Regions from separate parts of the Plantactinospora sp. B5E13 genome, predicted to be linked through region 1. Evidence: riboswitches for the same ligand, from Rfam matches in the RefSeq annotation. Region 1 holds a riboswitch; the other holds the start of a gene.

Region 1 (4,500 bases):
TCGGTGAGTCGACGACAAAACAGAAGAGTCCCTCGTCGGTGATGACCGGGGAGACGGGGTGCACGCGCGGCCCACCGTCGGCGCGCACGGTCGCCAGATAGCCGAGACCCGGCCCGTACTGCTGGAGGAGGGCGCGGATCGCGCCGGCGAGGTCGGGCTCGTCAGCGGCGAATTCGGACCAGGATGCCATGTTGTCATTCTATCGAACATACGTTCGATCACCTACCCGACCCGCCGGTGCGGTCCGCCATCCGGGACGACCGCACCGGGTGGTTCGGGACGGCCGCGGCGCTGGTCCGGACACGGCCCCAGGAGCTGCCTCCGGGCCGGCCGAGGCGCTGGCCCGGGCACTGACTCGCTAAGGTGGCACGGTGCTGCTCTCCGACCGCGACCTGGTGATCGAGATCAAGGCCGGCGCGCTCGCGCTGGAGCCGTTCGAACCGGCGTTGGTACAACCGTCGAGCATCGACGTACGGCTCGACCGGCTGTTCCGGGTCTTCAACAACCACCTCTACACGCACATCGACCCGGGGGTCCAGCAGGACGACCTGACCTCGCTGGTCGACGTGCCGGACGGTGAGCCGTTCGTGCTGCACCCGGGCGAGTTCGTGCTCGCCTCCACGCTCGAGGTGATCTCCCTCGGCGACCAGCTCGCCGGCCGGCTCGAGGGCAAGTCCTCGCTGGGCCGACTGGGACTGCTCACCCACTCCACCGCCGGCTTCATCGACCCCGGATTCTCCGGGCACGTGACCCTGGAACTCTCCAACGTGGCGAACCTGCCGATCCGGCTCTGGCCGGGGATGAAGATCGGACAGCTCTGCATCTTCCGGCTCTCGTCGCCGTCCGAGCACCCGTACGGCTCGGCCGTCTACGGGTCGCGTTACCAGGGTCAGCGGGGTCCGACCCCGAGCCGCTCCTGGCAGAACTGGCGCACCTGGCCGACCCGCTGACCCGCTGACCCGCTGACCAAAGGGCCGCCCGGCCGGCGGGCGGGCCCCGGATGTCGGCGCAGACGACCAGGCCCCGGCCGCATTCCGCGACCGGGGCCTGTTGGTGTTGTCGGCCCTCCGACCCGGGGATCCGGGCCGGAGCCGTGGCCAGGATCAGGGGCGACCGAAGCCGGCAAGGCTGCCGACCGAGTCCATCCGCGCCATCTTGACCGGCTCACCGGCCGTGGAGGCGTGCACGATCCAGCCGTCGCCGACGTACATCCCGACGTGGCTGATCGGGGAGAAGTAGAAGACCAGGTCTCCGGGCTTCAGTTGGGAGCGGCTGACCCGGCTGGTGACGCTGTACTGCCGGGCGGCGTTGTGCGGCAGGGAGACGCCGGCCTGGGCCCACGACCGCAGGGTCAACCCGGAGCAGTCGTACGAGCCCGGTCCCTCGGCACCCCAGACGTACGGCTTGCCGATCTGGGCGCAGGCGTACTTGACCGCCGTACCCATGTCGCCGCCGGGGTAGGTCGCCGGACAGGGCGCGGGCCGCAGCGGGCCGCCGGCACCCCTGCCGTACGCCTCGATCCGCATCCGCTGCAGCTTGTCGATCTCGGAGTCGATCTGCTTCTTCTTCTTCGCCTGCTCGGCCTCGGTCTTGGTCAGCTCGGCGACCAGGGCGTCCAGCGGCGCCTTCTGCTCGGCCAACCGGTTCTTGAGGTCGACGACCGCCTGCACCTCGCGCTGCTCGCGGCGGGCGAACTGGTCGAGTACCGAGAGCTGGCCGATGAGCGTGCTCGGGGTCTTGTTGCTGAGCACGGCGTTCATCATCGAGGCGCGGTCACCCTTGTACGCCTCGACGGCGAACTCGCTGACCCGGTTCATCGCCGCGTCGATCTGCTTCTGCAGCGGGGCGATCTTGTCCTGCAGCTTCTTGGCCTGCTTCTTCTTCTTCGCCAGGTCCTCACGGGTGGCGTTGTGCTTTTCGATCAGCGGCTCGAGCTCGCGCCAGTTCTTGTCGATCTGGCTCTCGATCTCGGAGACCGACGGCTCGGCGACGGCGGGCGTCATGCCGACGAACAGCACGGCGACGCTGGCGATCGCGGCGAGTGTGGTGGTGAGGATGGACCGTCGCAAGCGGGTCTTCGTCGTCGGACCGCCGGCCTGGGCCGGGCGCGGGGACGACGACCGCGGGGCGGGGGCTGCCACCGGGGTCCGTACTCCTTCTTCCTCAAGTCCGCCTACCGGGTTAGCTGACGGGTTCGGGCGGGAAGAGATTCGCCCTACCGCTGACGCGCGGATTCACCCCATGGTGCCCGGGTCCCCGGTTCGTGTGAGTCGTTGATTTTGTCGACGATTCGGCGGTGTCGAGACGTGGTCGCCGGACTGGCGGCCTGCCACCGCCTCGACGGTCCCCAACATTAGAGAAGCCTGTTATCCAAACGCAACCCGTGAAAGCAGTTAATTCGCACCGCATCGGCCCGGTCGCGGATTGTGCGGGGGGACGATCGACAATTCACCACGTCGTTACACAGCCGTGAAAGTTTCCTACAGGGCGACAAGCGCAGGTGGCAGCTATTGACGGCCACGGTGTCCCGGGTGGATGGTGATCATCAGCCATCCCCGGTGACAGGAGGTCCCATGCTCCGGACACGAAGGCCGCTGACCAGGAGAATCGCGATCGGCACCGCCGTACTCGGCGCCGCGGCGCTGGTCCCGGTCGGCGCCACCCCGGCGGCGGGCGCACCGCCCACACCCGGCCGACAACAGGAGTACGCCGCCGCGGCGGCCGAGTTCGGCGTACCGGAGAGCGTGCTGCTCGCCGTCTCCTATCTGGAATCCCGCTGGGACAGCAACGCCGGCACCCCGAGCACCAGTGGCGGCTACGGCCCGATGCACCTCACCGACCACCGCCACGTCCGCTCACTCGGCGGCGCCGAACCCGAGCATGGCGAGGACCGGCGCGGCGATCCCGCCCGACCGGGCCCGGTCACCGGCCAGGCCGCCCCCGACGCCACGAGCCGGCCGACGGTCCCCGGCCAACCCAGCCCGGCCACCGCCACGGCCCCGGACGACCCCAGCGCGGACAGCCCGGGCTCCCAGACCCTGGACACCGCAGCCGGGCTCACCGGCGCCACCGAGACCGCCCTGCGCACCGACCCGGCGGCGAACATCCGGGGCGGGGCGGCACTGCTCGCAACGTACCAGCGGGACCTGGCCGGGCCGACGGGGCGGGCCAGCGACCCGGCGGCCTGGTACGGCGCGGTGGCCCGGTACGCCGGCAGCGACCAGGCGGACGCCGCCGCGGTCTTCGCCGACGAGGTGTACCGGACCATCGTCGAGGGCGCCGCCCGGACCACCGACGACGGCCACCGGATCAGCCTCGCCGCCCACCCCGGCCTCGTCCCGCAGCGCTCCCGGCTGGACCGGCTCGGCCTCCGGACGCCGCCGACCCCGGCGACCGGGGCGGGGGCGGAGTGCCCACGCGACATCTCCTGCGAGTGGATCCCGGCGCCCTACGAGGCGTTCGGCGACGGCGACTACGGCAACCACGACCTCTCCGACTGGCCGGCCCGGCAGAAGATCGAGTACATCGTCATCCACGACACCGAGGAGACGTACGACAACACGCTCCGGCTGGTGCAGGACCCGACGTACGTGAGCTGGCACTACACCCTCCGTTCCGCCGACGGGCACATCGCGCAGCACGTCCGGGCGAAGGACGTCGCCTGGCACGCCGGCAACTGGTACGTCAACGCCAAGTCGATCGGCCTCGAACACGAGGGCTTCGCCGCCCAGGGCACCTGGTACACCGAGGCGATGTACCGGACCTCGGCCAAACTGGTCCGCCACCTCGCCGCCCGGTACGACATCCCGCTCGACCGGCAGCACATCATCGGCCACGACAACGTGCCAGGGGTGCTGCCCGGCAACGTCGCCGGCATGCACTGGGACCCGGGACCGTACTGGGACTGGTCGCACTACTTCGACCTGCTCCGGGCGCCGTTCTCCCGTACCGGCGGCCCCCGCACCGGCCTGGTCACCATCGACCCGGACGTGCACACCAACCGGCCGGCCTTCACCGGCTGCGAGACCGCCGGCACGCCGTGCGCACCACACGGCTCCTCGGCGGTGGTCCTGCACAGCGCCCCGTCCGCCGACGCCCCGCTGGTCAACGACGTCGGGCTGCGGCCGGACGGCACCCCGAACACGATGCACATCGCCGACCACGGCGCCCGGGTCTCGGCCGGGCAGACGTACGCGGTCGCCGGCCGGCAGGGCGACTGGACGGCGATCTGGTACCTCGGACAGCGGGCCTGGTTCCACAACCCGGCCTCGAAGCCGACCGCGAAGTGGGCGACCGGCCTGGTCGCCACCCCGAAGCCGGGTCGCGCGACGATCCCGGTGTACGGGCGCGCGTACCCGGAGGCCGCCGCCTACCCGGCCGGGGTACCGGTGCAGGCGGTCACCCCGCTGCAGTACACCCTCGCCGCCGGTCAGCGCTACGCGGTCGGTGACGTGCTTCCCGGCGAGTACTACCGGGCCACCACCTTCGACGGCTCGTCCC
Region 2 (7,928 bases), on a different contig from region 1:
AGGTCGATGAAGACCTGGCCGTCGGGAAACTCGGCCGCCGTGAGCCGCGCCACCCGGACCACCAACGCGGACCTTCCGCTGCCGCCAGGACCGGACAGCGCCACGGTGGTGGGCACCCGCCCCGCCCCCCGTACGGCCGTGAGCAGTTCGGCGACCTCGGCGTCCCGGCCGACCAGTTCCACCCCGTCCGGAGGCAGCTCCCGCGGCGCCTCGACTGCCAGGCGAAGCTCCGGCCCACCGAACGTGGTCACGATCCGGTCCCGGGTCAGGTTCAGGCTCGGCGCCCGGTCGAGCACCGCCCGGTGCAGCGCCGACAGCTCCGGACCGGGCGCCACCCCGAGCTGCTCGTCCAGGACCCGCCGAACCTCCTGGTACGCGCCCAGCGCCGCCGCCGCGTCCCCGCTCCGATAGAGAGCGAGCATCAACTGGCCCCAGGCGCGTTCCCGCAACGGATCGTGGTGCAGGTGTTGCCGTAGTACCGGAACGACCTCGAGGTGTTCACCCTGCCGCAGCCGCGCCTCCACCAGATCCTCGACCACGGGCAGACGCTGCTCGTCGAGGCTGGCCAGCCGGGCCTCGACGGCGGTACCACCGGGCAACCCGTCACCGGCCCGGCCCCGCCACAACTGCAGCGCCGAGGTGAGGCAGGACACGGCCAGCTGCGGGTCGTCCGCCGCGAGCGCGTCGCGGCCCGCTTCGGCCAACCGCCGGAACTCGTCGACGTCCAGCTCTCCCGGCGCCAGCCGTAGCCGGTACCCGCCGCGCTCCGCGACGAGGCGGTCGCCGAGGATCTGCCGCAGCGCTGCGGCATGGCTGCGCAGATTGGCGATCGCCGAGCGGGGTGGCGGACCCGCCCAGACCATCTCGGAGAGCCGGCCGAGCGAGACGGAGCGGTTGGCCTCCAGCGCCAGCGCCACGAGCATGACCTGCCGCTTCGCCGCGCCCAGGGCCGCGGGCCGACCGTCACCGTACAGCTGTACCGCGCCGAGCAACCGGACCTCGACCCGCATGCTCAGCATCCCCGCCGAATGGTGATCACTCGCCGACGCTAAGTGACAGTGATCATGGTTTCAAGATACCCATCCACGTTTGTCGCAGTGATGAATGTCTTCCAGATACGACGGCGAGTCGCGTAACGCCGCAGCGTGCCGCACCGCTCCCCACGGGGCCGGCGGCCCGGGCACCGACCCGGTACGGGCACGCCGGCGGTCGACCGGCGTACCCGTACCGTTACCGGTTCAGGGACGCGGGACCGCCACCACGGCGTACGGCGTCTCCGGGGTCGGGGTGGTGGTGAACCGGGCGTTCGGCAGGTAGAGCCGGTTGCCGTACGCGGCCACCGTGGTCGGTACGTCGAACCCGGGGTCGGTCACCCGCTCGACCACCCGCCCGCTCCGTCCGCTCCGGTCCAGCCGCAGCACGGTGAGGGTGTTCAGCCGATTCTGCACCACGTGGAGCGTCCGGCCGTCGAGCAACAGTCCGTCGCCGTTGGTGAGCAGTTCACCGCCGAGGTCGACGGTACGACCCACCCCGGTCACCGGGTCGACCCGGAACAGCAGCCCGGTGCCGGACTGGACGACGAGCAGCGCCTTTCCGTCCGGGGTCGGGGCGATGCCGTTGGCGTTGATCCCGGTCCCGTAGACGATGTCCCCGCCGAGCGGTACCCGGCTTACCTGGTCGGCGGCGGGCAGTTCTCCGCCCCGGCCCAACGGCACCCGGTACAGCACCGGGTTGGTGGAGTCGGTGAACCAGGCCGACCCGCCGGTCAGCACCACGTCGTTGACGAAGCTGGCCTGGTCGGTGAAGCGGTAGCTGGCCAACACGCGTCCGGTACGGGTGTCGATCACCCGACCGTCCCCACCACTGCCACCGGCGACGAAGAGCCGTCCCCGGTTGTCCACCTTCATACCCAGCGAGGGGGTACCCGGGCCGGGGTTGATCACCTCGCCGCGACCGGTGAGCAGGTTGGCCCGGTAGATCGCCCCGGTGGCCCGGGAGCCGAGGTAGGCGAACGGCACGGCACCGATCGCGATCCCCTCGGGCTGGAAACCGGCCGGCAGGTCGAGGGTGCGCGGCGCGAGTGGTCCCCACCGGGTCGGGGTGGCGCCGGCCCGGTCGGCGGGCGCGGCCGTGGCCGCCGGAGCTGCGGTGGCGACCAGCGCCGTGGTCAGGGTCAGGGTGACGGCGAACAGGACGGGGGTACGGCGGCGGCGACGCATGTCTTCGGCTCCCTCCACTGCCCGACGACGGTCACCGACCACCGGAACCGGCCGAGGCGACCGAGACCCGCCAGGCATCGACAATCCTCCACTGAGATCGGGTTCGATGATGCCAGGTGTCCGGCTGTCCGCATCTCGACAGGGCGCTCCCCCGGCCACCCGGCCCCCGCCACACTGGCCGGATGCGTCCCGTCTGCCCGCCGCCGGGCGTCGGCCCGACACCGTCGTACCCCGTCCCCACGGCAGGGATGGTGCGGACGCCGTCGCGCGCCGAGCCACCGCCGAGGGTGGGTCCGGCCCGGTTGCTCCGCCGCCGCCCCGGTCAGACGGGGTGGCGGTGAGACGTCCACTGCCGCTGCTGGCCCTGGCCGGGCTGCGGACGCACGCGGTACGGCTCACGCTGACCGGGTTCGCGGTGGTCGTGGCGGTCGGGTTCCTGGCCGGCAGCCTGGTGTACGGCGACACCGCCCGGTCGGCGTTCTACACCGACCTGGCGCGGTCGGCCCGGAACGTGGACGTGCTGGTCGAGCCGGCCACCGGACTCGTCGCCCCGGCGACCCTGGACCGGGTCCGGGCCGTCGACGGGGTGGCCGAGGCGGACGGGCGGGTGGTCGCCTGGCTCGGCGTACTCGACCGCAACGGCCGGCTGCTGACCAGTCGGGAACACATCGGGTACGCCCTCTCGGTGCCGACCGCCCCGGCCCTGGCCCCGTACGACGTGGCGGCCGGCCGGCTGCCCCGTACCCCGGGTGAGGTCGCCCTGGACCGGTCCACCGTGGCGGGGGCCGACTTCGAGGTCGACGGCCCGGTCGCCGTGCTGGACCGGGCCGGCACCCCGCACCGGCTACGTCTGGTCGGCGTCCTCGACCTGGGGGTGAACCGGCTCTTCGGCGGCTCCCCGGTCGCCGCGCTGACCGACGCCGACCTCGCCACCCTCACCGGCACCGTCGACTACGCGCAGGTGGTGGTCCGGGCCGCCGACGGTGTCGATCCGGCGACCCTGCGGGACCGGGTCACCGCCGTGGTCGGCCCCGGCCACCAGGTGCTGTCCGGGGCCGCCTTCCGCGACCGGCTGGCCCGGCAGGCGGCCAAGTACGTCGACGGCTTCCTCGCCGTCCTCCTCGGGTTCGGGCTGGTCTCGCTCACCGTGTCGGCGTTTGTCATCTACAACACCTTCGCGATGCTGGCCGCGCAGCGGGTCCGGGAGTCGAGCCTGCTGCGCTGTGTCGGCGCGTCCCGCCGGCAGGTGACCGGCGCCGTACTCCTGGAGGCGACCGCCCTCGGCCTGCTCGCCTCGGTCGGCGGGCTGCTGGCGAGCCTGCTGGTCGGCTACGGACTGATCCGGGGGCGGGAACTGGTCGCCTCGGACATCCCGCTGCACGCGCCGGTGGTCCGCTGGCCCACGGTCGCGGTCGCGCTCGGCTTCGGTGTGCTGGTGTCGGTGCTGGCCGCGCTCGTACCGGCGGTGGAAGCCGGTCGGGTGACCCCACTGGCCGCGTTGCGGGACTCCGACGCCGTCGAGGCCGGTGCCGGGTCGGCCCGACGTCGGCGTACCCGGGTCGTGGTCTCCGCGATCGTCGGCGCGGGCGGGGTGCTGACGGTGCTGGCCGGGCTGCCGCTGGGCTTCCCCGGCCTGCCGCTGGTCCTCGGCGGCGGCATGGTCGCCCTGCTCGGCACGGTGCTGGCGGCGCCGCTGCTGGTCACCCGGGCGGTCCGGCTGGTCGGCTGGCTGCCGGCCCGGCTCTTCGGCCCGGTGGCACGGCTGGCCGTCGCCAACGCCCGCCGTAACCCTCGCCGGACGGCGGCGACCAGCAGCGCGCTGATGATCGGCGTGGCGCTGATGGCGATGTTCGGCGTCCTGCTGGCCACCGCGCGGCAGCAGGCCGGCCGGGAGCTGACCGAGAACTTCCCGGTGGAGTTCGTGCTGGACACGGTCCGGTTGGACGGCGACCCGACGGCGGTACGCGGCCCGTTGCCGGCCGGGCTGGCGCAGCGGCTCCGGGCCGATCCGGCGTTCGCCACGGTGGCCGAGCTACGGCAGGCGCCGGCGCCGCTGGACGCCCGGATCCGGGTCTGGGCGGTGCCGCCGGGGCAGTTGGTGGGACCGATCCGGCCGGAGGTGACCGCCGGCGACCTGGACCGGCTCGGCCCCGGTACGGTGGCGCTCAGCCGCCAACTGGCGACCGAGCGGCGTCTCGGCCTGGGTGACCGGATCGGGCTGGGCCTGGGACCGGCGGACCCGCTGACCGTGGTCGCGCTCTACGACGACGCCCCGACCGACGGCGCCGCCCTGCTCGACTGGGCGACGTACACCGCCGGCCTCGGGGTGGCGGCACCGGACCGGCTGCTCGTCGACCTCGCCCCCGGGGTGTCGACGGCGACCGGCCGGCAGACCCTGGACACGCTGCTGCACGATCATCCGGCGGTCCGGGTCCGGGCGCTCGCCGAGCAGGCCGACGCGCTCGCCACCACCCTCGACGAACTGCTCGGGATCTTCGCCGCCCTGCTCGGCATGTCGGTGTTGATCGCGGTGCTCGGCATCGGCAACACCCTCGCGCTGTCGGTCTTCGAGCGTCGACACGAGTCGGCCCTGCTCCGGGCGCTCGGCCTGGCCCGCCGGCAGCTGACCGCCCTGCTGCTGGTCGAGGCGTCGCTGATCACCGCGGTCGGCGCGCTGGCCGGGCTCGTCCTCGGGGTCGCCCTCGGCTGGGCGGCGGCGCTCGGGCTGATCAACGCGTACGGGCACGGCCGGCCGGTCGTCCCGGTCGGTCAGCTCGCCCTCTGCGTCGCCCTCGCCGGCGCGGCGGCGATCCTGGCCAGCCTGCCGTCCGCCCGGCACGCCACCCGGCGGTGAGGGTGGTCCCCTTCTGACACCCGCCGGCCTCGCCGCCGCCGGGCACCGGTCGAGCCGGCGTCCACGGCCTGGCCGGCCAGCCAGACATATCGCAATGTCAGCATATGTCAGATCATGCCGGGCACAGCGGGGAAGGTGTGGACGTGGGAGCAGGACATGACCACGGCGGTGCGCTGACCCGCGCGGCGCAGCGGCACCGGGGGCGGCTGTGGGCCGCCTTCGCACTGCTCGCCGTGCTGATGGCGATCGAGGCGGCGACCGCGCTGCTGACCGGGTCGCTCGCGCTGCTCTCCGACGCCGGACACATGTTCACCGACGTACTCGGGATCGGGATGGCACTGGCCGCGATCACCGCGGCCGGCCGGGCGGCGGCCGACCCGCAACGGACCTTCGGGCTCTACCGCCTGGAGGTGCTGGCCGCGCTCGCCAACGCGGTCCTGCTCGCCGGCGTCGCGCTCTACGTCCTGGTCGAGGCGGTACGCCGGTTCGGCGACCCGCCCGAGGTCGCGGCCGGTCCGATGCTGGCGGTGGCGGTACTCGGCCTGCTGGCCAACCTCGCCGCGTTCGGCCTGTTGCGGGCCGGGGCGCGGGAGAGCATCAACCTGCGGGGCGCGTACCTGGAGGTGCTTGCCGACCTGCTCAACTCGGCGGGCGTGATCGTCGCCGCAGTGCTGATCATCACCACCGGCTGGCGGTGGGCCGACCCGATCGTGGCGCTGGCGGTCGGGCTCTTCATCCTGCCCCGCACCTGGCGACTCGGCCGTACGGCGGTCCGCATCCTGGTCCAGGCCGCTCCCGAACACCTCGACGTCGCGGCGGTGCGGGCCCGGCTGGCGGCCGTGCCCGGGGTCTGCGACGTCCACGATCTGCACGTGTGGACGCTCACCTCGGGGATGGAGGTCGCCTCCGCCCACCTGACCCTGGACGCGGGGGCGGAGGTCGCCAGCGTGCTCGCCGCCGCCCACTCGGCGCTGGACGAGGACTTTCACATCTCACACGCCACGCTGCAGGTGGAGCCCCGCACCGCGCCCGGCGCCTGCGGGCCCACCGACTGGTGAACGCTGCTGGCCCGGCGCCCGGTGGTGCGGCCCTCCGGGTACCACGCCATGGCGCGCGACACGCCTACCGGGAGTAGTTAGCGGGACCTTAAATCTGGTCCGACAATCGGCCGAGTATGTCCGATTAGTTCACCCAGAAACCGCACAATCGGGGCGACCACTTCGGCAACGGCATGTGTCACCCGACAGCAACTGCCGGTAGGCTCAGCCCCGGCCTCCGCCGGAGGAGTACCCACCGGACCGTGGAGACCGCCGCCTAATCGCCATGCGCGAGCCGGGGAACCAGGTACCAGGGGTGCATCCGCGCCAGCGGTAGGGATCTTCCGTCCCGAACCCGTCAGCTAACCCGGTCGGCGACTGACGGAAGGACACTGTCATGCCGTTCCTGGCATCCGCCAGCAGCACCACCCGCCCGGCCAACCGGGCGGTTCCGGGATCCGGCCGCCGATCGGCCGCCCGACTGGCCGTCGTCATGACCGCGCTGGTCGCCCTGGGCGCACTCGTCGTGACGCTCGGCGGCTCCCCCGCCACCGCGGCCCCCGCCCCACTCGGTTACGCACCCGGTGACATCGACGAGGGGGGCAGCGACGACCTCCGCGACCAGCTCGAGAAGGCAAGCAAGGGGTACGTCGACGCCAAGGCCAAACTGGACCGCTCGGTCAAGCGGCAGAAGGAGCTGAACGAGCAGCTCGGCAGACTGCGGACCGAGGTGACGGCCCGCAGCCAGCAGGTCGCCGAGATGGCCGGCATGGCGTACCGGACAGGCCGACTCGGCCAGGTGTCCGCCCTGCTCAGCAGCGGTTCCCCGGCCAGCCTGCTGGACCGGGCCGCCGCACTGGACAAGGTGGCCGCCAACGAGAACCGCGCCCTGCGCGACCTGCGGGCGACCCTCGACGCCGAGGTCGAGGCCAAGGCCGAACTCGACCGGGAGGTGCGCGAGCAGCGCAAACAGGTCGAGGTGATGGAGACCCGCAAGAAGCAGGCCGAGCGGGCGCTCGCCGCGGCGAACAGCGGCGGGCCCGGTTCGGGGGTCAGCGGTGGCAACTCCGCCTCGGCGCGGCCGGCGCCCCGCAACTCCGACGGCTCCTGGCCGCCGGAGTCGTGCAGCGTCGACGACCCGACGCCGGCCGACGGGTGCATCACACCACGCACCCTGCACGCGCTCAACCAGGCCAAAGCGGCCGGCTTCACCCGGTACGTCTCCTGCTACCGCAGTGGTGGCAGCGGCGAGCATCCGAAGGGCCGGGCGTGCGACTTCGCCGCCCAGAAGAACGGATTCGGCGGCGTCGCCACCGGGGGCGACCGGACGTACGGCAACAACCTGGCGGCGTACTTCGTCCGCAACGCCGACCGGCTCGGGGTGCTGTACGTGATCTGGTTCAAACAGATCTGGCTGCCGAGCAGTGGTTGGCGGGCCTACAACGGGGGTGGTGACCCGTCGAGTGACCACACCAACCACGTACACCTGTCCATGAACTGACGACCGCACGTCCACGAAACCACCCGCCGGCACCGCCCGCCACCCCTGGGCAGTGCCGGCGGGTCGTTTTCGCGGGCGCCAGAGCGCAGGCGCCGGAATACGACGAGGTTGCCCGGTCGGTCAGCAGCCGATCCGGGCCGAGCCGAGCGCCACGTCGTCGAACCAGAGCGTGTCGGCACCCTCGCCGTAGCTCTCCCAACCGAGCCGCAGATCGGTCAGGTTCGGCCGCCAGTTGGCCCGGTTGTGCCACTGCCCGTCGATGTCGTGGGTGGGCGTGCCGTCCGCGGTCAGGCCGGTCACCGCCGTACCGTCGACCC

The links. Region 1 has a riboswitch for cyclic di-AMP ahead of ABGB05_RS25380 (NlpC/P60 family protein). Riboswitches for the same ligand answer to the same signal wherever they lie in the genome.
Region 2: another riboswitch for cyclic di-AMP. It lies ahead of ABGB05_RS31685 (hypothetical protein); the one in region 1 lies ahead of ABGB05_RS25380 (NlpC/P60 family protein).

The regions. Positions count from the first base shown of each region.
Region 1 is NZ_JBDPLT010000034.1:370-4,869, forward strand. It holds partial or broken gene ABGB05_RS25370 (pyridoxamine 5'-phosphate oxidase family protein) at 1-190, opposite strand, end outside; gene dcd (dCTP deaminase) at 372-950, shown strand; gene ABGB05_RS25380 (NlpC/P60 family protein) at 1,104-2,069, opposite strand; cyclic di-AMP (ydaO/yuaA leader) riboswitch at 2,156-2,306, opposite strand; gene ABGB05_RS25385 (N-acetylmuramoyl-L-alanine amidase) at 2,574-4,500, shown strand, end outside.
Region 2 is NZ_JBDPLT010000054.1:38,009-45,936, reverse strand. It holds gene ABGB05_RS31705 (BTAD domain-containing putative transcriptional regulator) at 1-1,019, opposite strand, end outside; gene ABGB05_RS31700 (superoxide dismutase) at 1,239-2,219, opposite strand; gene ABGB05_RS31695 (FtsX-like permease family protein) at 2,557-5,073, shown strand; gene ABGB05_RS31690 (cation diffusion facilitator family transporter) at 5,217-6,131, shown strand; cyclic di-AMP (ydaO/yuaA leader) riboswitch at 6,375-6,503, shown strand; gene ABGB05_RS31685 (hypothetical protein) at 6,604-7,611, shown strand; gene ABGB05_RS31680 (cellulose-binding domain-containing protein) at 7,732-7,928, opposite strand, start outside.